3 regions of the Arthrobacter sp. 10L424 genome follow, and region 1 is predicted to be linked to each of the others. Evidence: riboswitches for the same ligand, from Rfam matches in the RefSeq annotation. Region 1 holds a riboswitch; each other region holds the start of a gene.

Region 1 (5,480 bases):
TGCGCCAGCGATGCGGCATCCGGGGCCGGCATGGTGCGCAGGATGCCGACTTTGCCCTGCAGCATGATCCCAGCGGCCGCCATCCCCGTCATCAGGGAAATCTGGGCGTTCCAGTCCTCTACGGGCAGCGGCGGGGCAGCGACAATCCGGTAGCCGCCGTCGGGCAGCTGCTCGATTTCCTGTTCCGGCATGTTGAGGCTGGCGCCTCCACGGAGCCGTTCCAGCTCCACCCGCTTCATTCCGACTTCCTTGAGCAGCTGCAGGACGGGCACGGCGGTGCCGGCGTCGAGCTCGGCCTGCACGCCCGGGTAACTGAGCTTGGCGCGGCTGCGGACCGCGGCCCGGCGGACCCGCACCGTGGACACCTCGGCGGCGGCGTCCAGCTCGAATTCCCACACAAACGCGGCGCACAGCTGGCCGGCCAGCAGGCTTCCGGCCTCCTCGCTGATGACCTCCGGGTGCAGCGGAATCCGGCCATCCGGGGTGTAAAAGGTCTGGCCGCGGCGGCGGGTCTCGGCGTCGAGGGCACCTCCGGGGGCAACAAAGGAGGGGACGTCGGCGATCGCGTAGAACACCGTGTAGCCCTCGCCGGAGCGGTCGATGAAGAGGGCCTGGTCCAGGTCGGTGGACGACGCCGGATCGATGGTCACGAACTCGATGTGCGTGAAATCCAGGTCCGGCAGCTCGTGGCGGGCGACTGCCTCCTTGGCCTCCCGGAGCGCGTCCTCGGGGAAGGGGCCGGGCAGTTCAAGCGTTGCCCGCAGCGCGCTGAGCGCCTCGGCCAGTTGATTCTGTTGCCGGTGGACGCTCGGGGTCAGGCGGTGATGGGACACGAAAATCAGATTAGCTTCATTTGCGCCATTAGTCTTGGATCATGAGCACATCCCCGGCTGATCCCGCCCGATACCACAGCTTTCTGAGGGATCTGCTCGGTGTGATGGCCTACGGCGAGCTCTCCGCCTTCGAACGGCTCTCCTCCGACGCGCGGTATTCACCGTCCCTGCACGACCGCGCGGTGCTGGGCAGGATCGCCGTGATCGAGTTCCAGCACTACGAACTCGTGAGCGCCAAGCTCGATGCCATGGGCCTGGACCCGGAGGCGGCCATGCTGCCGTTCCAGCCATCCGTGGACCACTTCCACGAACGAACCCGCCCGGCGGACTGGTACGAATCCCTCATGAAGGCGTACGTGATCGACACCGTCTCCGCCGATTTCTACCGGGCCATTTCACGCTACGTCGACGCCGGGACCCGGGACCTGGTGGAGCAGATCCAGGCCGATGAAGAGGCCACGGCGGTGCTGCGGGAACGGCTCAAGTCCGCCCTGGCCGATGACCCGCGGCTGGCGTCACGGCTGGCGCTGTGGGCCAGGCGCCTCCTCGGGGAAGCCCTGACCCAGGCCCAGCGGGTGAGCTTCGAGCACGCGTTCGTCGGCGGCCTGGCCGGCGCGAATGAGGACGGGTCCACGGACGACGGGTCCAGGGAACTTGTCCGCGGGCTCATGGCGGAACTGGCAGCCAACCACTCGCGCCGGATGACGGCGCTCGGTCTGGCCGGTTGAGTCTGGCCGGCTGAGCGCCGCGCTCAGTTGCCGGCGGCGTCGAGTGCGGCCAGCAGGGCCCGGGCGGCGCCGGCGGGATCGTCGGCTTCGGTGATGGCCCGGACCACCACGATCCTGCGGGCGCCGGCTGCCACCACCTCTTCCACGTTTCCGAGGTCGATGCCGCCGATCGCAAACCACGGCACACCATCTGCCACCTGGCCCTCGGCAGTCTTCCCCTCGGCAGTCTTCCCCTCGGTTGTCTTCCCCTCGGTTATCTTCCCCGCCGGGGCTCCGGCCCGGCGGCCCGCCTCCGCCGCATAGCGCACCAGATCAAGTCCGACGGCGGCGCGCCCCGGTTTCGTGGGAGTGGCCCACACCGGTCCGACGCAGAAGTAGTCCAGGCCATCGCTGCCGGCTGAGGACGCAAGGGCCGCGTCCACCTGCTCCGGGCTGTGGGTGGACAGTCCGATCACGGTGTCCTTGCCCAGGAACGTCCTGGCGGCGCCGGTGGGGATGTCCTTCTGCCCGATATGGAATACCGGAGCCCCGGCGAGCGAGGCGAGGTCCGCCCGGTCGTTGACAGCCCAGAGGCGGTTATGGCGGCGGGCTGCCTGGTGCAGGACCTCCAGCAGTTCCAGTTCCTCGGCCGCCTCCAGCGACTTGTCGCGCAGCTGGATGATATCGACGCCGCCGGCAAAAGCCTCGTCCACGAAGTCAGCAAAGTCGCCGCGGCCCTGCCGGGCATCGGTGCAGAGGTATAGGCGGGCGGTGGTGTGGACGGCATCCTGGCTCATGCCCCCAGCCTAGTTCCTCTAAACTGGGCCAATACCGCGGGAGCCCGCCGCCGTCGACGCCACCAGCGTCCGGCGCCGGCAGGCTGAGAGGGCGTCAGAGCCGACCGCTTGACCTGATCCGGTTAGTACCGGCGTAGGGAAGGAATCCTTCATGGACACCACATCCGCCCGCGGCACGGCCGCGGGCAATGACGCCGCGGCGCCTGCGGCCGCTGCCGATGACACCGAAGCCGGGAAATGTTACGACGTCGCCGTGATCGGCGGCGGCGTTGTGGGCCACGGAATCGCGTGGGCGGCGAGGCGCTCCGGCCGAACGGTCGCCCTCATCGACGACGCCCCGGGCAGCGGCGCCAGCTGGGCCGCCGCCGGCATGCTCGCCCCCGTCAGTGAACTGCACTACCAGGAAGAATCCCTCCTGGAGCTCATGCTCGAGTCCTCACGCCTCTGGCCGGCATTTGCCGCCGCGCTGGAGGACGGGGGAGACGGGCCGGATACCTGCGCCGCCGCCGGTGCCGCCAGCACGGGGTACCTCACGACGCCGACCCTCGCCGTGGGCGCCGACGCCGCCGACCGCCGGGCGCTCGCGGACCTGCGCACCGTCCAGCAGGCGTCCGGCCTTGCCGTCGAGCCGCTGAGTGTCCGGGAGGCGCGCATGCGCGAACCCCTGCTGAGCCCCGGCATCTCCTGCGCCTTCGGCATTCCCGCCGACCACCAGGTGGACCCCCGCCGGCTGCTCGCCCGGATCGCGGAACTCCTGGCCGCGGACAGCCACTGCGACACGATCGGGCGTCGCGCTGCCGGGCTGTCCTGGCAGGACGGGCGCGTGGCCGGGGCGGACCTCGCCGGCGGCGGCACGGTCCTGGCCCGGGAAACCATCGTCGCCAACGGCCTCGGCGCCGCCGCGCTCCGGGGCCTGCCCGCCGGACTCCGGCTGCCGCTGCGGCCGGTCCACGGCGATATTCTCCGGCTCCGGGTCCCGCAGAAGCTGCGGCCGCTCCTGACATCCACCGTGCGGGGACTGGTCCGCGGGGTGCCCGTCTACATCGTTCCCCGGCAGGACGGCACAGTGGTGATCGGTGCCACGCAGCGGGAGGATGCCCTCGGCGAAAACGGCCAGGCACCGGATGGCGCCACCCCCGGCTCCGCCGGCTCCGCAGTGTCCGCCGGCGGCGTCTACCAGCTGCTGCGCGACGCCCAGCACCTGGTCCCCGCCGTCGCCGAACTCGAACTGCTCGAGGCCACCGCCAGGGCCCGGCCCGGGACCCCGGACAACGCGCCCCTGCTGGGCCGCGTGGCGGAACCGGGCGGCCAGGGGGACATTGCGGGGCTGATTATCGCCACCGGCTTCTTCCGGCACGGAATCCTCCTCACGCCGGCCGCCGCGGAGATCTGCCGGCAGCTGCTCGACGGCGTCGAGGACCCCCGCTGGGCCTGTTTCCGGCCGGACAGGTTCGCCGCCGGTACCGGGCCCGCTGGCCAGGCCTCCACCCGACAGCAGAACATGACCACGCGGACCACCAATCCCAACCCTGAGCACAGCAAGGAATCGGTATGAACATCACATTGAACGGAACCGGGCACACGCTTCCTGACGGCGCCTCGGTGGGCGCCCTCGTCAGCGCGGTCACCGGCCGGCCGCTGGCCCCGAACGGCCAGTCTGCGGACGGCGGGAAACTCGGGGTCGCCGTCGCCCGTAACGCCGAGGTGGTTCCCCGCAGCCAGTGGCACGGCACCGCGCTCGCCGACGGCGACGACGTCGAGCTGGTCACGGCGGTGCAGGGAGGATGAGCAGCGCGGAAAACACCACACTGGCAGCGGCACCGAAGGCGTCAACGGCTGGCGGGGATCCGTTTGAGGTGGATGGCGTGCAGCTCGGGTCGCGGCTGATCATGGGCACCGGCGGGGCGCCGAGCCTGGACGGTCTTGGGGCTGCGTTGCTGGCGTCAGGCACCGAGCTCACCACCGTCGCCATGCGCCGCTACTCGCCGGCGGAGACGGGTTCGCTGTTCCAGCTGCTGCTGGACCACAACATCCGGGTGCTGCCCAACACCGCCGGCTGCTTCACCGCCAGGGACGCCGTGCTGACCGCCGAACTGGCCCGCGAAGCCCTCGAAACGGACTGGGTGAAGCTGGAAGTCATCGCGGACGAGCGCACCCTGCTGCCGGACGCCGTCGAACTCGTCGAGGCCACCGAGCAGCTCGTGGGCCGGGGGTTCAAAGTCTTCGCCTACACCAACGACGACCCCGTGCTTGCCCTGCGGCTCGAAAACCTCGGCGCCGCCGCGGTGATGCCGCTGGGCGCGCCGATCGGCACCGGCCTGGGCATCCTGAATCCACACAATATCGAACTCATCGTCTCGCGTGCCTCCGTGCCCGTGGTCCTCGACGCCGGCATCGGCACGGCCTCCGACGCCGCCCTCGCCATGGAGCTTGGCTGCGACGCCGTGCTGCTGGCCACGGCCGTGACCCGGGCACAGAATCCGGTGTTGATGGGGGAGGCCTTCAAGCACGCGGTGATCGCCGGTAGGCTGGCGAAAAGGGCCGGCAGGATCCCGCGCCGGGAACACGCGCTGGCGTCCTCGGCCATGGAGGGACGGGCCGAATTCCTGTAGGCCCCTCCGGCGCAGCAAAGGAGCCTGCCATGGCAGCCACAGAGGACATCCTCAACGAGGGCCAGGTCGACGCGGCCCTGGCGGGGCTGCCGGACTGGAGGCACCGGCTCGGCGGTCTCGTCACCGTCTACAAAGCGCCGACGGCGGCCGCGGCGCTGGAACTGATCGCCGCCGTCGGACGCCTGGCCGAAGAACAGAACCACCACCCCGACCTGGACTGGCGCTACCGCAGAGTCTTCCTGCGATACAGCTCCCACGACGCCGGGGACAACGTCACGCGGCGGGACGTCGCCGCCGCAACAGCCGCCGGCGCGGCCGCCGCCCGGCTCGGCGCTGTCGCGGAACCTCCGCCGCAGTAGGTCCGGGGCCGGTCCCGGGCCAGCGGAAACAGCGGCGATCGGGGCCTTAACGAACCGTGACCACGCACCCGGGCGGGCGGTGGTCAAGGTTGCAGGGCTGCTGCCGCGAACGGCTAGTAGCGCAGGATGGCGGTGAGCCGGGCGGTGTCGCGGCCGGTGCGGGTCTTGCCGA
Region 2 (5,480 bases), on a different contig from region 1:
TATGGATAATGACCAGGTTGTAACGGGAAACGAAGACTCTGCCGTTGCCAATGAAGCACCCGAATCAGCTGAAGAAGCTGTAGCCACCCCGCCGAAGCGGCCGGTCCGGACCCCCCGCAAGGCACTGCCCAAGAAGGAAGCCCCCGAGGCCGCGGAAGCAGCAGAGCCCGCAGCTGTTTCCGCCGTGGCCGCAGAGGCTCCCGCTGAGGAGACCGAAGCCAAGGCCAAGGCGCCTGCGCGCCGCTCCCGCGCCCGCAAAGTCGCCGAACCGGCCGAACCCCTGCCGGCCTTCGCCGCTGAAGCCGCAGCAGAGCCGGCGGCCGCCACGGCCGAGGCGCCGGCAGCAGAGGCTGCCGAAGTGCCGGTCGAAAAGCCTGTCCGCCGCCGCGCCAGCCGTGCCAAGGCCGCCGCCCCCGTCTCTGAAGCACCAGGCGCTGAAGTGCCGGCAACGGAGGCGCCCGTCGCTGAAGCCCCGGCCGCCGGGGCCGCGGCAGAGGCAGCAACCACGGAAACGACGGAAGTCTCAGCTGCCGCGCCCGCCGCCGCCGCTGCCCCGGCTGAGCAGGCCGCCACCGCAGCCGAAGCACCTGCCGCAGACGCCCCGGCCGCAGCCTCCTCGCTCTTCCTGGAGCCGGGCGCGGTCACCTCGATGATTTTCCAGGCACCTGACCTGACCGCCGTCGTGCGTCCGGCCCCGGCCGCAGCGCCGGTCGTCGCAGAAGCTGATGAAGAGGAAGAGGGCGAGGAAGGCGAGGGCGAAGACGCCGGAAGCCGCCGTCGCCGCCGCAGCCGCGGGCGCCGGGGACGCAGCAGCCGCACAGGCGGCGAGTCCGAGTCCGAGACCGAGGGCGAGGGCACCTCGGAAGAAACAGAAGAGGGCTCCGAGGGGACGCTCGAAGACGGCGTGACCTCCCGTCGCCGCCGCCGGCGCCGCCGTGGCGACCAGGACCTCGAACTGACCGGCGGGGGAGACGACGATCCGCCCAACACGGTCACCCGGGTCCGTGCGCCCCGTGCCGCCACCGAGGCGCCGGTCAACAACCGCGTCACGTCCCTCAAGGGCTCCACCCGGCTTGAGGCGAAGAAGCAGCGCCGCCGCGAATCCCGCGACACCGGACGCCGCCGCACCGTCATCACCGAGGCCGAGTTCCTGGCCCGGCGCGAATCCGTGGACCGCCAGATGATCGTCCGCCAGCGCGACGACAGAATCCAGATCGGCGTCCTCGAGGACGGCGTCCTGGCCGAGCACTTCGTGTCCAAGACCCAGCAGGATTCCCTGATCGGCAACGTCTACCTGGGCAAGGTCCAGAACGTGCTGCCGTCGATGGAAGCCGCCTTCGTCGACATCGGACGCGGCCGCAATGCCGTGCTCTACGCCGGTGAAGTCAACTGGGAGTCCGTCAACCTCGAGGGCAAGCAACGCCGTATCGAGAACGCTCTCAAGTCCGGCGACTCCGTGCTGGTCCAGGTCACCAAGGACCCGGTGGGCCACAAGGGCGCCCGCCTCACGAGCCAGATCTCGCTGCCCGGCCGCTACCTCGTGTACGTGCCCGGCGGTTCCATGACCGGCATCTCCCGCAAGCTGCCCGACGTCGAACGCAACCGCCTCAAGCGGATCCTCAAGGACCGCCTGCCGGAAGATGCGGGCGTCATCGTCCGCACCGCCGCCGAAGGTGCGTCCGAGGAAGAGCTCACGCACGACATCAACCGCCTCCGCGCCCAGTGGGAAGGCATCGAGGGCCAGTCGACCTCGACCAAGATCCTCGCCCCCGAACTGCTCTACGGCGAACCTGACCTGACCATCAAGGTGGTCCGTGACGTCTTCAACGAGGACTTCTCCAAGCTGATCGTCTCCGGTGAAGAAGCCTGGGACACCATCGAGGCCTACGTCACCTACGTGGCGCCGGACCTCGTGGGCCGGCTGGAGAAGTGGACCAAGGACACGGACATCTTCTCGGCCTGGCGCATCGACGAGCAGATCCACAAGGCTCTGGACCGCAAGGTCTTCCTGCCCTCCGGCGGTTCCCTCGTGATCGACCGCACCGAAGCCATGACCGTGGTGGACGTCAACACGGGCAAGTTCACCGGCAGCGGCGGCAACCTCGAGGAAACCGTCACCAAGAACAACCTCGAAGCAGCCGAGGAAGTAGTCCGGCAGCTCCGGCTCCGCGACATCGGCGGCATCATCGTCATCGACTTCATCGACATGGTGCTCGAATCCAACCGCGACCTCGTCCTGCGCCGCATGGTCGAGTGCCTGGGCCGGGATCGGACAAAGCACCAGGTGGCCGAGGTGACCTCGCTGGGCCTCGTCCAGATGACGCGCAAGCGGATGGGCACCGGGCTGCTCGAAGTCTTCGGCGAACAGTGCGAAGCCTGCGCCGGCCGCGGCATCGTCACGCACGACGAGCCGGTCGAGCACCGCCGCGCCAACGTGGTCGCCGCCGAGCACCACGTCCCGCGGACGGAGCAGCAGCCGGCAGCACGGACCGAACGCAAGAGCCGCCGGCGCGGCCGTGGCGGCCAGGGGACGGACGTCCAGTCCGCCCCGGCAGCCGTGCATGCCGAGCCCACCGACGCCGAGCGTCACGCCAAGGCCGAGGCAACCCGCGCCGCGCTGGCCAACATTGCAGCAGCGGCGCACGCCGCCCACCTGCATGACGGCGAGGCAACCGCCGACGCCGGGACCCGCGAGGCAGCGGTGGAGGCAGCCGTCGAGGCGGCTGTCGAGCTGGCCGCGACGGAGGAAGCGGCCGGACGTCCGGGCGCCGTGCTGACGTTCGGCGGCGAGCAGGTCGCCCTGCCGTTCGTGGAGCACGCAGAGGATTCCAGTGCGCCTGCGCTGACCCTGGACCTGCTGACCGAGGCTTTCGCCAATCTGGGCGAAACCGAAGGAGCCACGGCTCCTGCGGCAAAGGAACCGGCAGCGAAGTCCCCGGCGGCCCGGACGGCAGCGGCCGCTCCGGCCCGCGCCGGCGGAACCGGCCCGGGACGCGCCCAGGCGCCGGGTTCGCAGACTGAGGCGGAAGCCGAAGCCGGCACCTCGCGTGCCCGCCGCGGCCGCCGCAACCGGAGCGCCAGCCGCGCCCAGGGTGCAGCGAATGAGACCTCGGTCGAGCAGCGTCAGGAATCCCGGCAGTCCGCCGCCGTTTCGGTGCACGAGGCCAAGGTCCCGGCAGCAACGTCACCGGCGGCAAAGCCGGCCGCCAGCGAGCCGATCATCCTCGGCGTCGGCGTTCCGGCCTCGGAGCTCTGACTCCGGAACAGTTCAGCAAGGCCGCGGGCGCGGTCCGGACGGCGTAGCAATACGCGCAGTCCGGGCCGTGCCCGCGTCTTCGTTAAGGGATGCGGCTAGGCTGGAGCCCTGACACGGGGTGCCGCGCATCGAGCCGGCTGAGATCCAGACCCGTTGAACCTGTCCGGCTAGCACCGGCGAAGGGATGTCTCTCTTGACCACCGCCTCATCGTTTCTTCCGCCTGTCCCTGCCCCTTCGGCGCCCAGGATCCCGCGGGTGCTGGCGATCGCCGGCTCCGACCCCTCCGGCGGCGCCGGGATCCAGGCCGACCTCAAGAGCATCGCCGCGCACGGCGGCTACGGCATGGCAGCCATCACCGCCCTGACCGCCCAGAACACCCGCGGCGTCAGCGCCGTCCACGTCCCGCCAGCGGCCTTCCTGACCGCCCAGCTGGAGGCCATCAGCCAGGACATCACCATCGACGCCGTCAAGATCGGCATGCTGGGGGACGCCTCCGTGATCGACGCCGTCCGCAGCTGGCTGGAGAAGTCCCGCCCCGCCGTCGTGGTCCTGGACCCGGTCATGGTGGCGACGAGCGGCGACCGGCTGCTGCAGGAGTCCGCCGAGGCAGCCCTGCACGCGCTGTTGCCGTACGCGGACCTGATCACACCCAACCTCGCCGAGCTCGCCGTCCTGCTCCGGGAGGAGGCCGCCAAGGACTGGGCCGGGGCGCTGGAACAGGGCAAACGGCTCGCCGCCCAGACCGGCACCACGGTGCTGGTGAAGGGCGGCCACCTCGGCGGCAGCGGTTCCCGGACCGGCGCCGGCCATGACGACGGCGGCAACGGGTGCCCCGACGCGCTGGTCAACACCGGCGGGCTCCTGGCCCAGGACGTCGTGGTGGTGCCGGGGGAGCGCGTGCATACGCGCAACAGTCACGGCACGGGGTGTTCGTTGTCCTCGGCCATCGCCACAGTGCAGGCTAGAAACACAGTGCAGGCGAGAAATGCAGGGCAGGCAGGAAGTATTGGGCAGGGAACGGGGGACTGGGAGGCCGCGCTCCGCGAGGTCAAGCCGTGGCTGCAGGAGGCACTGCGCGCCTCGTCGGCGCTCGACGTCGGTACCGGCAACGGCCCGGTCCACCACTTCCACCACGTCCAGCAGCACACCCAGGACCACAGCGCCGCCCGGAATGGAACCGCCGCCCGGGAACCCGCCGAAGGCGAGTTCGCCGTCGCGCTCCGGGAAGCGGCCACCGCCGACCTGGAGGCGATCTACGGCCTTGACTTCGTCCGGGCCCTCGCCGACGGATCGCTCCCGGAGAAGGAGTTCGCCTATTACCTCGCCCAGGACGCGCTGTATCTCAACGGCTATTCCCGCGTGCTGGCCCGTGCCGCCGCGATCGCACCCACTGAGGCCGAGCAGCTGTTCTGGGCCCGCTCAGCGCAGAACTGCCTCGAGGTCGAGTCGGAGCTGCACCGGACCTGGCTCAGTACCCGCACAGCTGAGGTGACGCTCGGCCCGGTCACCAAGTCCTACGTCGACCATCTGCTGGCCGCCTCGGTCTCCGGCAGTTACGGGGTGCTGGTGGCTGCCGTGCTCCCGTGCTTCTGGCTCTACGCCGAGGTGGGGGAGACCCTGTACCGGCAGTTCCTGACCGCGGGCGCCCCGGAGTCCCATCCCTACGCCGTCTGGTTGCGCACGTACGCCGACGAGGAGTTCGTCGCCGCCACCCGGCAGGCCGTTGCCTACACCGACGCCGCGGCACGGGCGGCCTCAACGGGCGAACGGGACGCCATGACGCTGGCCTTCCGGCAGTCCGCCCGCTACGAGGTCGACTTCTTCGACGCGCCGCGGCTGCACGCCTGACAGCGGGTGCCCGTGTGGGCCTGTACGATGGGTGGGCACGGTTCCGGAAGTCGTTGCGGCAGGCTCTGTCCATACAGAGTGGCGCCTATCACGTACCTCCCTTCGGAACCAGCCTCATTTGCGGCCGAAGGCAAAATTAGCGTAGTCTAGATCTTCGGTGCTTACGCCAACACTTGGGTTATGACCTTGAGGACGCTCCATCCGATTTCGGATGCGTTTGTCCACGGGATAGCTCATGGATTCCCTTGGGAACTCCACCGGCGTAGAGGCACAGCGTGAGCCGGACCAGATTCGTTGGACCCAGGTTCCGCACGCAAATCTAGTAATAAACGTCGAGAGAAGTGAGTTCCCCAGTGGTGTACGCGATTGTCCGCG
Region 3 (5,480 bases), on a different contig from region 1:
GGGATGTTCTGGCGGTGGTGAAGGACTGTACGGCCACGCCGTGGTCGATGAGTTCGCGCAGGACCGCCGTTTCGTCCGCGCCGGGGCCGGGGGAGAGTTCAGCGGCGCCCCCAGCGTCGGTGACGATGTCGTACAGGGCAGAGGGCGGCAGTGTTCCGACGTAGGTGAGCCGGTAGACGGTCCCGCCAAATTGTTCCTGGACGTCCGCGACGGTGCCGTAGGCGCGTGAGGTGCCGTCCTTGAGCAGGATCACCCGGTCGCAGAGGCGTTCGACTTCCTCCATCTGGTGCGTGACCATGATGACGGTCGCGCCGGCGAGTTTTTGTTCCTCGATGATGTCCATCAGCAGGCGCCGGTTGACCGGGTCGAACCCCTTGGTGGGTTCGTCCAGGATCAGCAGCTCGGGGTCGTTCATGATGGTCACGCCGAGCTGGATTTTTTGCTGTTGTCCGCCGGAGAGCTTGTCCAGGCGCGTGTTCGCCTTGTCGGCGAGACCGACGCGTTCCAGATACTCCCGCGACCAGGTCCTGGCATGGGTTTTGTCCAGGCCCTTGAGCCGGCCAAAGTAGACCATGACGTCCAGGACGGACTCTTTTTTGTAGAGTCCGCGTTCCTCGGGCAGGTATCCCAGCCGGGCACCGTCCTGCGGGGCGAAGGGCTTGCCGCCGATGTGGAGGGTCCCGGCGGTCGGCTGGTAGATGCCCAGCAGCGCCCGGAGGGTGGTCGTTTTCCCTGACCCGTTGCTGCCGAGGAATCCGAAGGTCTCCCCGGCCCGGACATCGAAGGAGAGGTCTTTAATGACCGTCGTGTCCCCGAAGTCCATCCTGAAGTCTTTGATGTGTACAAGCGGCTCCGCGGCCGCGTCCCCCGACGTCATGCCCACCACTCTAACCGGACACTCAGCCGCTGGCGATCAACGGCACACCGCGCGGAACCCGGCAGGAAGCGGCGAACCGTCCGGGCCAGGCGTCCCGGCTATTTCCCGGCGGGGCCGAGGATGTCAGACAGGGCCTCAACCACCAGCTCATGGTCGGCCTTCTGCGGCAACCCCGACACCGTGACGGTGGCAACCATTCCAGTGCCGCGCACGTAGATGGGGAAGGCGCCGCCATGGGCGGCAAACTCCTTCTCATCGAACCAGGCGTTGTCCTCGATCATCCGTCCCGCGGACCGGGCCCGGAGTCCGACCAGCAGCGACGGGACCTCGTACCGCACGGCCGTCCGCTGCTTGGCCCTGATCCAGCGTTCGTTGTCCGGGGTGGCGCCTTCCAGTGCCGCGTGGAATAGCACCTGCTCGCCCTTGGTGATGTCGATGGCGATCGGGTGGGAGCGCTGCCTGCCGAGTTCAACCAGGCGGAGCCCCAGATCCAGGGCGTCGTCTTTGCTGAAAGACGGGAACTGCAGTTCGTCCATTTCCGCCAGGATCCTGCCGATCAGTGCCGCCAGGGATCCGTGCGGCTGCGCTTCGGTCGAGTCCGGATCGTAGCCGGGGGAAGGAACTGGTGGGTTGGTCACGTGATTCAGCTTCCGTTAGTGAGCCGCCGTCGGGTGGCCATCAGGCCGCAGCGGTGTCCGGTGTTCCCATGCCCTGCCGACTCTACCAAGCAGGGGTCCGCAGGTCACCGGCGCCGACGCCGGCGGATTGTGACGGCCGGGCCCGGAAAGCAAGGAACCCCGGGTGTAAACTGGGCCACGCCCACAAGGGCTATTTTCAATACGACAGGGGAGCGCCGCCGTCGGGTATCACCGGAGAAATCCGGGGAAACCACAGGTGGGCGCTGAGAGTGCGGACAGCCGCAGACCCTCGAACCTGATCCGGTTAGTACCGGCGCAAGGGAGTCGAGTTCTCGGAGTGCCCGGGGCGGCGGCGGAAGCCGCGGCCCCGGGGCACTCTCCCCTCCTGTTCCTCAGGAGGACGATATGACTGATACATCTGCTGCATCTGCGAAACAGACGCGCACCCGGCGCAGCTACAACTGGCGCGTGGTGGACATTGTGGTGGCCGCGTTGATCGCGGTGGCCGGCGGCGTGATCTTCTGGGCCTGGTCCCAGGGCGCCAACCTCGTTTCCGTCCCGCTCAATGCGGTTTACCCCCCGCTGACCGGGCTCTACGCCGGCGGCTGGATGATTCCGGCGGTGCTGGGCATGCTCATCATCCGCAAGCCGGGCGCGGCAGTGTTCTGCGAAACCGTGGCCGCTACCGGCGAGCTGATCATGGGCTCGCAGTACGGCGCCTCCGTGCTGTTCTCGGGCTTCCTGCAGGGCCTTGGCGCCGAGCTGGTCTTCGCCGCGTTCATCTACAAGAAGTTCAACCTGCCCGTGTCCCTGCTGGCCGGGGCCGGGGCAGGGCTGTTCTGCGGACTGAACGATTCCTTCCTGCCTTGGGGCTGGAACATTGCCTACGAAGCCGCGGACAAGCTGGCCTACATCGCCTTCACCACCGTCTCCGGCGCCGTGATCGCCGGCGGACTGTCGTGGATCGCCACCCGGGGCCTGGCCCGAACCGGTGTGCTCAGTTCCTTTGCCTCCCGCAAGGCGGCCACGGAGCCTGTCTTTTCCTGATGCCCGCCTCCAACACATCCACCGGCAGCGGCGTCCGGCCGGCGGCTATCACCGCGCGGGGCTGGGGCTGGCGGCACGCCGGCCGGCTCCGGCCCGCCGTCAGCGGCCTGGACCTGGACATCCGGCCCGGGGAGCGCGTGCTGCTGCTGGGGCCTTCGGGCGCCGGCAAGTCCACGCTGCTCCACGCCCTGGCCGGGGTGCTCGGCGACAGCTCCGCCGGTGACGCCGGCCGTGCGACCGGCGGCGCTGACCTTACTGCCAGCGGCGCGGCCGGGGACGCGGACGAGTCCGGCAGCCTGCTGATCGACGGCGCCCCGCCCCGCGCCCGGCGCGGCCGTGCCGGGCTGATGCAGCAGGACCCGGAGACCCAGGTGGTGCTCTCCCGCCTCGGTGACGACGTCGCCTTCGGCGCGGAAAACCTGTCCGTGCCTCCGGCAGAGATCTGGTCACGCGTCGCGGAAGCGCTCGACGACGTCGGGCTGGGCCGGCTGCCGCTGGACCACCCGACGTCGGCCCTTTCCGGCGGCCAGAAGCAGCGGCTGGCGCTCGCCGGCATCCTCGCGATGCGGCCCGGGCTGATCCTGCTCGACGAACCGACCGCCAACCTGGACCCCGCCGGAGTGCTGGAAGTCCGGGACGCCGTCGGCCGCTGCCTGGACAAGACCGGAGCCACCCTGGTGGTGGTGGAGCACCGGGTCTCGGTGTGGAAGGACCTCGTGGACCGGATCGTGGTGCTGCAACCAGGATCGGCCACGGATTCCGCTGTGCTGATCGACGGACCGCCGGACCTGGTCCTGGCGCAGGCACGGGACATGCTCACCGCAGCCGGGGTCTGGGTACCCGGCTACGTGCCGCAGACCCGGGCACGCGGTACATGGGCCGCAGGCACACGTGCCACCGGCCCGGAAGCCGCACAAGGCAATATCGCGGGGCAGCTGCTGCTGGCCGCGGAGGACCTGGCCGTCTCGCGGGAACGGCCGCGGCGGGCGGGGTTCCGCGGAGGATTCCGTCCCATTCCGCCGGAGCCCGTACAGTCCGGGATCACGGCCCAGGTCCGCGCCGGTGAGGCGCTGACCATCACGGGACCCAACGGGTCGGGGAAGTCCACCTTCGCCCTGACCCTCGCCGGCCTGCTGGCGCCGGTCTCCGGCACGGTGTCCGCCGCCCTGGACCTCAGCGCCGGCGCCGGGATCGATCCCTACCGGTGGAAGGCGCAGCAGCTGATCGCCCGGATCGGCACCGTGTTCCAGGAGCCCGAGCACCAGTTCGTCACCGGACGTGTGCTGGACGAGCTGATGTTCGGACCCCGGCACCTGGGCCGCGGCGGGGAACGCGTCGACGAACTGCTGGAGCGGCTGCGGCTGACTGATCTGGTCGACGCCAATCCGTACACACTCTCGGGCGGCGAAAAGCGGCGCCTGTCCGTGGCCACCGTCCTCGCCGCGCACCCGCAGGTGCTGGTCCTGGACGAACCCACCTTCGGCCAGGACGCCAACACCTGGGCCGAACTGGCCTCCTTCCTCTCCGAACTGCTCGACGGCGGCACCGCAGTCGTGTCGGTGACGCACGACGCCGAATTCAGCGAGGTCCTGGGCGGCACCACACTGAGCCTTCGCGCCCCGGAACACCGGGAACCTGGCCGGACGCCGGGAGTTCCGGAACCAGAACGCCGGAACCCAGGGAAGGTCCAGGCACCATGAGGCAGGAACTGAATCTGCGCGGCAACCCTGCGCTGCTAGCGCGCGCCAACCCGCTGGCGAAGTTCGCCGCCGTCATGCTCATCACCCTGGTGCTGGCGCTGTCCATCGACTGGGTGTCCGCGTCGGTGGCGCTCGCCTTCGAACTGGCGCTGCTTCCGCTGGCCGGCCTGACCCTTGGACTGCTCTGGCAGCGCGGCTGGCCCCTGATCCTCGCCGCGGCGCTGGGCGGCTGGAGCACCACGATCCTGGCGCCGGACAGCGGGAACATCCTGCTCGACGCCAGGATCTGGTCGATCAGCGAAGGGTCCCTCGAACTCGGGCTCGGCTTTATGATCCGCGGCCTGGCCATCGCGCTGCCGGCCGTCCTGCTGATGAGCTGCACGGATCCCACGGACCTGGCCGACGCCCTCGCGCAGAAAGCAAAACTGCCGCACCGCTTTGTTCTCGGCACACTCGCCGCGCTGCGCCTTGTGGGACTGATGGCCGAGGAGTGGCAGACCATCGGCATGGCCCGCCGCGCCCGCGGGGTGGGCTCGCACGGGAACCCGCTGCAGCGGCTGCGGGCCATCCTGGGGCAGAGCTTCGGGCTGCTGGTGCAGGCCGTCCGGCGCGCCTCGCGCCTGGCCGTCACCATGGAAGCCCGCGGCTTCGGCAGCGCACAACGGACCTGGGCCCGGACCTCAGTTTTCAGCGGCCTGGACGTTTGGGTGTTCCTGGGCGGCCTGCTGATCGCCGGAGCCGCCGTCGCGTCTGCCGTGGCGGCGGGGACCTGGAACATGGTCTTCCTGGCGCAGCAGTAGCACTGGTTATCGCACAGTACGGGTATCACTGTGAGATTAACGGCATTCCGGCGGGTTTGCCGCGGTTTGCAGTGGTTAATAAATCATGCGTGATATTTTCGGGGAATGACTCAAGAGACTGCTGAACACGTCGGAGCCCTGCTCCGCGACGCCCGCGGCCAGAAGGGCTGGACCCAGGGGCAGCTCGCTGCCGAGCTGGGAACCAGCCAGAGCGCCATCGCCCGGATGGAACAGGGCAAGCAAAACCTGAGCCTGAAAATGATCCAGCGGCTCGAGACCATCTTTGGCCGGAGCATCGTGAAGGTGGGACGGCCCGCCATGACGCACCTCCGGGTCGAGGGCGGCCGCACCCTGTCCGGCTCCGTGGACGTCAACAGCAGCAAGAACGCCGGCGTCGCGCTGCTGTGCGCCAGCCTGA

Evidence for each region. A riboswitch is a leader RNA that binds a small molecule or an ion and turns the genes downstream of it on or off. The one in region 1 is predicted to bind thiamine pyrophosphate.
Region 2: linked by a shared signal. The riboswitch ahead of AC1DC5_RS08825 (bifunctional hydroxymethylpyrimidine kinase/phosphomethylpyrimidine kinase) and the one ahead of thiO (glycine oxidase ThiO) in region 1 are both predicted to bind thiamine pyrophosphate.
Region 3: linked by a shared signal. The riboswitch ahead of AC1DC5_RS17035 (ECF transporter S component) and the one ahead of thiO (glycine oxidase ThiO) in region 1 are both predicted to bind thiamine pyrophosphate.

Annotation. Positions count from the first base shown of each region.
Region 1 is NZ_JBFTJH010000001.1:548,679-554,158, forward strand. Features, by position in the region: gene AC1DC5_RS02600 (RNB domain-containing ribonuclease) at 1-833, opposite strand, end outside; gene AC1DC5_RS02605 (ferritin-like fold-containing protein) at 875-1,561, shown strand; gene AC1DC5_RS02610 (thiamine phosphate synthase) at 1,585-2,337, opposite strand; TPP riboswitch at 2,364-2,495, shown strand; gene thiO (glycine oxidase ThiO) at 2,489-3,892, shown strand; gene thiS (sulfur carrier protein ThiS) at 3,889-4,125, shown strand; gene AC1DC5_RS02625 (thiazole synthase) at 4,122-4,949, shown strand; gene AC1DC5_RS02630 (4a-hydroxytetrahydrobiopterin dehydratase) at 4,979-5,308, shown strand; gene AC1DC5_RS02635 (hypothetical protein) at 5,422-5,480, opposite strand, start outside.
Region 2 is NZ_JBFTJH010000003.1:696,427-701,906, reverse strand. Features, by position in the region: gene AC1DC5_RS08830 (Rne/Rng family ribonuclease) at 2-3,256, shown strand; TPP riboswitch at 3,361-3,458, shown strand; gene AC1DC5_RS08825 (bifunctional hydroxymethylpyrimidine kinase/phosphomethylpyrimidine kinase) at 3,441-5,105, shown strand; gene rplU (50S ribosomal protein L21) at 5,459-5,480, shown strand, end outside.
Region 3 is NZ_JBFTJH010000011.1:134,349-139,828, reverse strand. Features, by position in the region: gene AC1DC5_RS17045 (ABC transporter ATP-binding protein) at 1-877, opposite strand, end outside; gene AC1DC5_RS17040 (heme-degrading domain-containing protein) at 976-1,515, opposite strand; TPP riboswitch at 1,712-1,855, shown strand; gene AC1DC5_RS17035 (ECF transporter S component) at 1,921-2,562, shown strand; gene AC1DC5_RS17030 (ABC transporter ATP-binding protein) at 2,562-4,262, shown strand; gene AC1DC5_RS17025 (energy-coupling factor transporter transmembrane component T family protein) at 4,259-5,062, shown strand; gene AC1DC5_RS17020 (UDP-N-acetylglucosamine 1-carboxyvinyltransferase) at 5,168-5,480, shown strand, end outside.